Regions from separate parts of the Nonomuraea sp. NPDC049269 genome, predicted to be linked through region 1. Evidence: riboswitches for the same ligand, from Rfam matches in the RefSeq annotation. Region 1 holds a riboswitch; the other holds the start of a gene.
The links. Region 1 has a riboswitch for thiamine pyrophosphate ahead of ACGFNP_RS59075 (cytosine permease). Riboswitches for the same ligand answer to the same signal wherever they lie in the genome.

Region 1 (3,398 bases):
AACGAGCAGCGCGCGGTTGCGCTGCCTGCCCTCGGGGAAGCTGGTGGTGATCAGCGACAGTCCGGCGGGCATCATGAACGCGGCCGCGACACCGGTGAAGAACCTGGCGACCAGCAGCACCCACCCCTCGGTCGCGAACCCGCCCAGCCCGGAGAACACCACGAACACGCCGAGCCAGAGCAGGAACATCCTGCGCCTGCCCAGCAGGTCGGCCGCCCGGCCGCCGAGCAGGATGAAACCGCCACAGCCCAGGACGTAGGCGCTCACCACCCCGCTCAGCATGCCCGTGGACAGCCCCAGATCCGCCCTGATCGACGGCAGGGCCACGTTCAGCATGGCCACGTCGGTGCCCTCGATGAAGACGGCTCCGCACAGCACGATCAGCATGCCCCAAGCGCGTTTGGACATGATCAACCCCCGGTTACTTATCGGCATCTCGGTTATCTCTTGTAACCGTGCAAATCATCCGGCAGCATGAGATCCCATGGAAGACGGCACTTCTAAGTCACCCGGTTACTGCGAGGTCACCGTGGACGACGACTACGACGTGCGGCAGTGGGACACCAGGGAGGACTGCGAGGTCCGGCAGATACTCGACCGTGTCGCCGACAAGTGGTCGCTGCTGGTCATCGCACTGCTCGACTGCCAGAGCCTGCGCTTCACCCAGTTGCGCCGCGAGATCGACGGTGTCAGCCAGCGGATGCTCAGCGTGACCCTGCGTCACCTGGAGCGCGACGGCCTGGTCAGCCGTACGGTCCATCCCGTGGTGCCCCCGCGGGTCGACTACGCGCTCACGCCGCTCGGCCGGACCCTGCACCAGACGATCAAGAGCCTGGTCACCTGGACCGAGGAGCACCAGCAGGAGATCGCCCAGGCGCGTGCCGTCTACGACGAGCGACGCGAGATGATGGAGGCATGACGGTTCCAGAGATCCCGGCCAGCGACGTTCCCACCGACGGTTACCTGCTCGACGTGCGGGAGCAGGACGAATGGGTGGCCGGGCACGCGCCCGAGGCAGTGCACATCCCGATGACGCAGATCCAGGGGCGGGTCGAGGAGGTGCCCGGCGACCGGACCGTCTACGTGGTCTGCCGGGTCGGCGGCCGCTCGTTCCAGGTCGCGGCCTGGCTCAACCAGCTCGGGCGCGAGGCCGTCAATGTCGACGGCGGCATGCAGTCTTGGGCGGGCGCGAGCCGTCCGATGGTCAGCGAGACGGGACACCCGCCGTTCGTCGCCTGACGGATTACCTGATCAGTACTTCTTGATGTCCCAGGCGTGGCCGACGGCGTTGCGCTTACCGGGGCATACAGCGACGGATTGCCCCTCGGTACCACCGGTGACCGGCCTCCACGGACCCTTCACCTTCTTGGTGGTCGAGCCGCTGGGACACGTGGCTATGGCCTGCACATACCCCGAGCCTCTGTCGCAGCTGGCCCACGTCTTGTAGGGCTGGTAGTAGATACCGCTGTGGCAGCCGGAGGGCACCGGTTCGGCCAGCGCGGTGCCCGGCGCGAGCGGGATGACGGTCGCGGCGGCCGCGGCCACCACGAGGGACATGATCGTCTTTTTCATGGCGGCGATCTTACTGGGATGAACCGCCCTTATATGGCTTTTCGGACGATCACGTACGAGGGGTGTGAGACCCCCCTGTGGTCAGTCACCTCCTCATAGGGCAAGATGAGGGCGCAAACTGCACAACTGACGCGGGAGCTTGGGGCAACCAGGCTGAGAGGGCAACTACCGCTGTTGCCGACCGCTTGAACCTGTCCGGGTAATGCCGGCGTAGGGAGTGAGCGATGACACATGTCGTTGACGAAGTTCCGCTGACCCTCGAGGGAACTCCCCCAAAGACGCTCGGGCTGCTCGACCAGGGTGCCCTGTGGGCGAACCTGGCCGTGAGCCTGCTGGGGTTCAGCGGAGCGCTGCTTCTGCTCAACCCGCTCGGCGGGGCTCCGCTCACCCTGACCGCCGCCCTGGTGGCCACGCTGGTCGGCAGTCTGGTCGGCAGCGCCATGGTGGGGTTGGCAGCCGTTCCGGGCACGCAGACCGGGCGACCGGCGATGGTGCTGCTGCGCGGGTTGTTCGGGGCGCGGCTGTCGTACCTCCCGACCGTGCTCAACATCATCCAGATGATCGGGTGGGGCGCCTTCGAGCTGTGGGTGATCTCCAAGGGCGCCATGGCCATCTTCGGTGACGCCGTGCCGTACCAGGCGTGGGTGGTGGTGGCGGGGGTGCTGACCACGTCGCTGACCATCTGGCCCCTCGGGTCGATCCGGCTGCTGCGGCGTTACGTCACCATCGGGGTGATCATCTCGCTCATCTGGTTCGCGGTGGCGTTCCTGTCGAAGGCTCCGCCGCAGAGCGGTGGGTCGTGGGCGGCGTTCGCGCCCGCGGTCGACTACGTCATCGCGCTGTCGGTCTCGTGGGTGCCGATCGCGGCCGACTTCGCCCGGCACTCCAGGTCGAGCCGGGCGGCCTTCACCAGCGTGGTCGGCGGCTACACGCTGGCGCAGGTCGCCTGCCTGGGGCTGGGCGTGTACGCGGTGGCGATCGCCGGGTCCGCCGCGGTGGAGGCCGACGGTACGGCCGTGTTCGGGCCGTTCGTCGCGGCGCCGCTGGGGGCGCTGTTCTTCGCGATCCTGGTGCTGCGGGAGGCCGACCAGTCGTTCGCGAACGTCTACTCCACGACCATGTCGCTGCAGAACCTCATGCCGCGCGTCGACCGGCGGGTCATCTCGATCGCCATCGGCGTGCTGACCACCGGCATCGCGCTCGTGGTCGACGTGAACTCGTACGGGACGTTCCTGGGGGTGATCGGGGCGGTGTTCGTGCCGATGTTCGCGGTGCTGGCGGTCGACTACTTCCTGCTCGGCGGGCACTCGCGGTGGAACACCGAGGAGAACGCGCCCGCCCGCTGGTCCATGCTGGTGCCCTGGGCGCTCGGCTTCGTGGCGTACTGGCTGACCACCTCCACGCCCACGGTCCCGGCGTGGGACCACCTCTGGGCGGCGGTGCGTACGGCCATCGGGTTCACCCGGCAGCCGTGGATGAACGGCGCGCTCGGCGCGGCCCTCGTGGCGGCGCTGGTGACGCTGGCGATCGGCGCGGCGGCAAGGCGCACGTCGGCCACCCGCCGCTGAGCACGGGCCTCAGGCTTCGTGTACGGGCGTCAGGCGCGCGAGCGCTGCTCGACGTTGAGGAGGTGGCGTTTGGCCGCCTGGCCGCCCGCGTAGTCGCCGAGCTCGCCGTCGCCCGGCACGATCCGGTGACAGGGCACGATCACGCAGACGGGGTTGGCGTTGAGGGCGTTGCCGACCGCGCGGAGCGCGCGTGGCCGTCCGATGCTCTCGCCGATCTCGTCCAGGGTCGCCGTCTCCCCGTAAGGCACGGCCATCGTC
Region 2 (3,398 bases), on a different contig from region 1:
CGCCAGCAGCCTGCCGTGCCGGTCGCAGGCGTCGCGGAAGACCTCGAGGAGCGCGAGCTCTTCGCGCGCCTCAAGCCCCTTCTCCCGCAGCTGGACGATGTCCACGCCGGCGGCCAGCACCGCGTCGAGGAAGTCCGCCAGATCACCGCGTTCGCGGCGGCCGTCTGTGCAGAGGTAGAGGCGGGCGTCAGAAAGCGAGGGCTTGGGCACGCCGCTTGACCTCGGTATGACGACCGGCCCTGATGGCGTCGACAGGCGAGCCAGGCAGGGAGTCGTCGGGGGTGAAGAGCCACCGGAGCGACTCGACATCGTCGTAACCGGAGTCCCGCAGCACCGAGAGGGTGCCAGGCAGGCCCTTCATCACGTCCTTTCCGTCAAGGAACACCGCGGGCACTTGTGGCCCGCCACCACCCCGGCGTACACCCAGCAGCTTGCGGTCCTTGAGGAGTTGCTTGGCCCGCCCCAGTGAGAGGTCGAGGCGCGCGGCCACTTCGGGGAGAGTGAGCCACTCGGCGACGAGTTGGTCGGTCTCCCGGTCGATCTGCGCAACAGAAAGCGTCACGAAACCACAACTACCACATGCCGTGCTTGCTCAAACAACACAATCCCGTAGGGAGACGTCGGGATCTACCAGGCGTTCGGCGTCGACGCGGTGGCCGCCTTCGATGATTCTGCGGCCCTGTACGAGATCCCGTGGCCGATCCACGGCGAGTACCGCGGCCAGGGTGTCGTCCGAATTGAGCCAGCAGGCCGACCATTTGCCTTCGAGCTCGCCCCGGTAGAGGAGGCGGTCTCCGGCCGGGTGGTGGCCCGCGTACTGGACCATGTGGCCGAATTGCTCGGACCAGAAATAGGGCACCGGGTCGTACACCGAGTCCCCGCCCAGCAGCGAGACGGCGGCCACCTCGGGTGAGTTGAGCGCGGCGTCCCAGTGCTCGACCCTGAGCCGGGTCTCGAAACGGCGCGACCACCAGGCGGCGCAGTCGCCCACCGCCACGACGTTCGGCAGGGAGGTGCGCATGTGCTCGTCGGTGACGACGCCGTTGTCCAGGTCGATGCCGGAGCCCGCCAGCCAGCCGACGGTCGGGCGCACCCCGACGCCGGTGACGACGACGTGCGCCTCGATGAAGCGGCCGTCGGCCAGCGTGACGCCGCCCTCGTCCACGGAGCCGACCAGAGTGTCGAGCCGCAGGTCGATGTCCTCGTACCAGCCCTGGGTGCGGGCGCCGATCTCGGGCCCGACCGCCTGGGCGAGCGGGGTGGGGCCGGCCTCGATCACGGTCACCGCGCAGCCGGCCCGGCGGGCGGCGGTGGCCACCTCGGCGCCGATCCAGCCGGCGCCGATGATCACCACGCGGGCGCCCTTGACGAGCCGGGCGCGCAGTTCCAGAGCGTCGTCCAGGGTGCGCAGCACGTGCTGCTGGCCGTCGCCGGGCAGCGTGATCGGCTCGGCTCCGGTGGCGATGACCAGACCGTCATAGCCGAGCTCGCCCTCGGAGGTCTCGACGACGCCAGGCCGCAGCGACTTGGCCGAGACGCCCGGCCAGAAGTCCACCTCCAGCACCGCGAGGTCGGCGTCGACGAAGCTGGAGTCACTGCTGCCGGACAGCACCGCCTTCGACAGGGGCGGGCGATCGTAGGGCCGGTGCCGTTCCTGCCCGATGAGGGTGATCCTGCCGTCGAACCCTCTCGCGCGGAGCGCCTCGACACTACGTACGCCCGCCAGTCCGGCGCCTGCCACCACGACATGATTCACGTTCAAGACCATAACGGGGGCCGTGCCGGATCGTCGCGCCGAGGCCGTAGGCTGGGGGCGTAAGACGCGCGGGAGTCCGGCCGTTTACCGGGCTGAGAGGAAGGCTGCACCGGGCCTTCGACCGCAAGACACCTGATCCGGATCATGCCGGCGAAGGGAGCGGATGTGGACATCGTCGTAGGCGGCGGGATCGTCGGGCTGTCCATCGCCTGGCGCCTGGCCCGCTCCGGACGGCCGGTCACCGTGGTCGACCCGGCTCCGGCCTCGGGGGCCTCGCACGCGGCGGCAGGCATGCTGGCCCCGGTGAGTGAGGTCACCTACACAGAGGAACCACTGCTCCGGCTGGGCCTCGCCAGCCTGCGCCGCTGGCCGTCCTTCGCCTCCGAACTCGCCGCCGACGCCGGCCTTGAGGCTGGTACGGGCTTTGGCGCTGGTACGGGGCTTGAGGCTGACGGAAGTGAGCCCAGCGGGCCTGGGGCGTCTGACGAGGCTATGAGGGGGCTCAGCGACGCGGCGCGGGCCGGGCTGGACTTCCGGGTCGATGGGACGCTCGCTGTGGCGTTCGGGACCGACGATCTGGCGGCGCTCGGGGAACTGGCCGCGTTCATGGAGAAGTTGGGGCTACCGGTCGAACGGCTGACCGGGCGCGAGTGCCGCCGGCTGGAGCCCATGCTGGCGCCCTCCGTCCGTGGCGGGCTGCTGGCCCGGGGTGACGCGTGGGTGGACCCGCGCCGCGTCACCACCGCGCTCCTGGCCGCCCTCGATCGCCTGGGCGTCCCGCTCGTACGGGCTCGCGTGAGCGAACTGCTCCGCGACGGCGACAAGGTCGTAGGTGTACGCCTCACACCCGCGGACCCGTCGCCCGCCCCGGACAGGCCGCTCACCCTGGACCGGTCGCCGGCCCCGGACGGGCCACCCGCTCAGGACCCGGCACGACGCACGCCTCATGCCCACCAGCTCTCGGGCGAGGACCCCGTGCGGCCTGCGCCTCCGGTCGGCGAGGACGCCATACCCGCGAGCGACCCCACCCAGGCGAACGTGCCCGACGAGTTCCGGGGCGAGCGGGTCGTTCTGGCGGCGGGGGCGTGGAGTGCCGGGTTGGCCGATGTTCCGGTGCGGCCGGTCAAGGGGCAGATCATGCGGCTGCGTTCCCCCCAGCCGCTGCTCGGCAGGTGCGTGCGCGGGACGGTGCACGGGGCCTCCGTCTATCTGGTGCCGAGGGGTGATGGCGAGTTGGTGGTCGGGGCGACGCAGGAGGAGCTGGGGTTCGACACGAGGGTGACGGCGGGCGGGCTGTACGAGCTGCTGCGGGACGCCCGCGAGCTGGTGCCGGGCGTCACCGAGTTGGGGGTGGCCGACGTGGAGGCGGGGTTGCGGCCGGGCACGCCGGACAACGTTCCGCTCATCGGGCCCAGCGGCACACCGGGGCTGGTGCTGGCCACCGGGCATCACCGGGGCGGGGTGCTGCTGGCCCCGCTCACGGCGGCCATTGTGCTGGGCGAGGAGGGCGAGATGGCGGAGCTGTGCTCGCCATTGAGGTATCGGGATATTTCATGAATGTGACCATCAACGGGGCCGCGCATGAGGTGCCCGACGGCACCACTGTGGCGCAGGCCGTACTCACGCTGACGGCGGCCACGAC

Region 2: another riboswitch for thiamine pyrophosphate. It lies ahead of ACGFNP_RS54155 (FAD-dependent oxidoreductase); the one in region 1 lies ahead of ACGFNP_RS59075 (cytosine permease).

The regions. Positions count from the first base shown of each region.
Region 1 is NZ_JBICSO010000017.1:22,142-25,539, forward strand. Features, by position in the region: gene ACGFNP_RS59055 (MFS transporter) at 1-408, opposite strand, end outside; gene ACGFNP_RS59060 (helix-turn-helix domain-containing protein) at 485-919, shown strand; gene ACGFNP_RS59065 (rhodanese-like domain-containing protein) at 916-1,239, shown strand; gene ACGFNP_RS59070 (hypothetical protein) at 1,252-1,572, opposite strand; TPP riboswitch at 1,694-1,806, shown strand; gene ACGFNP_RS59075 (cytosine permease) at 1,797-3,140, shown strand; gene ACGFNP_RS59080 (methylated-DNA--[protein]-cysteine S-methyltransferase) at 3,170-3,398, opposite strand, start outside.
Region 2 is NZ_JBICSO010000013.1:38,779-42,176, forward strand. Features, by position in the region: gene thiE (thiamine phosphate synthase) at 1-210, opposite strand, end outside; gene ACGFNP_RS54145 (Rv2175c family DNA-binding protein) at 188-562, opposite strand; gene ACGFNP_RS54150 (FAD-dependent oxidoreductase) at 593-1,756, opposite strand; TPP riboswitch at 1,815-1,932, shown strand; gene ACGFNP_RS54155 (FAD-dependent oxidoreductase) at 1,922-3,313, shown strand; gene thiS (sulfur carrier protein ThiS) at 3,310-3,398, shown strand, end outside.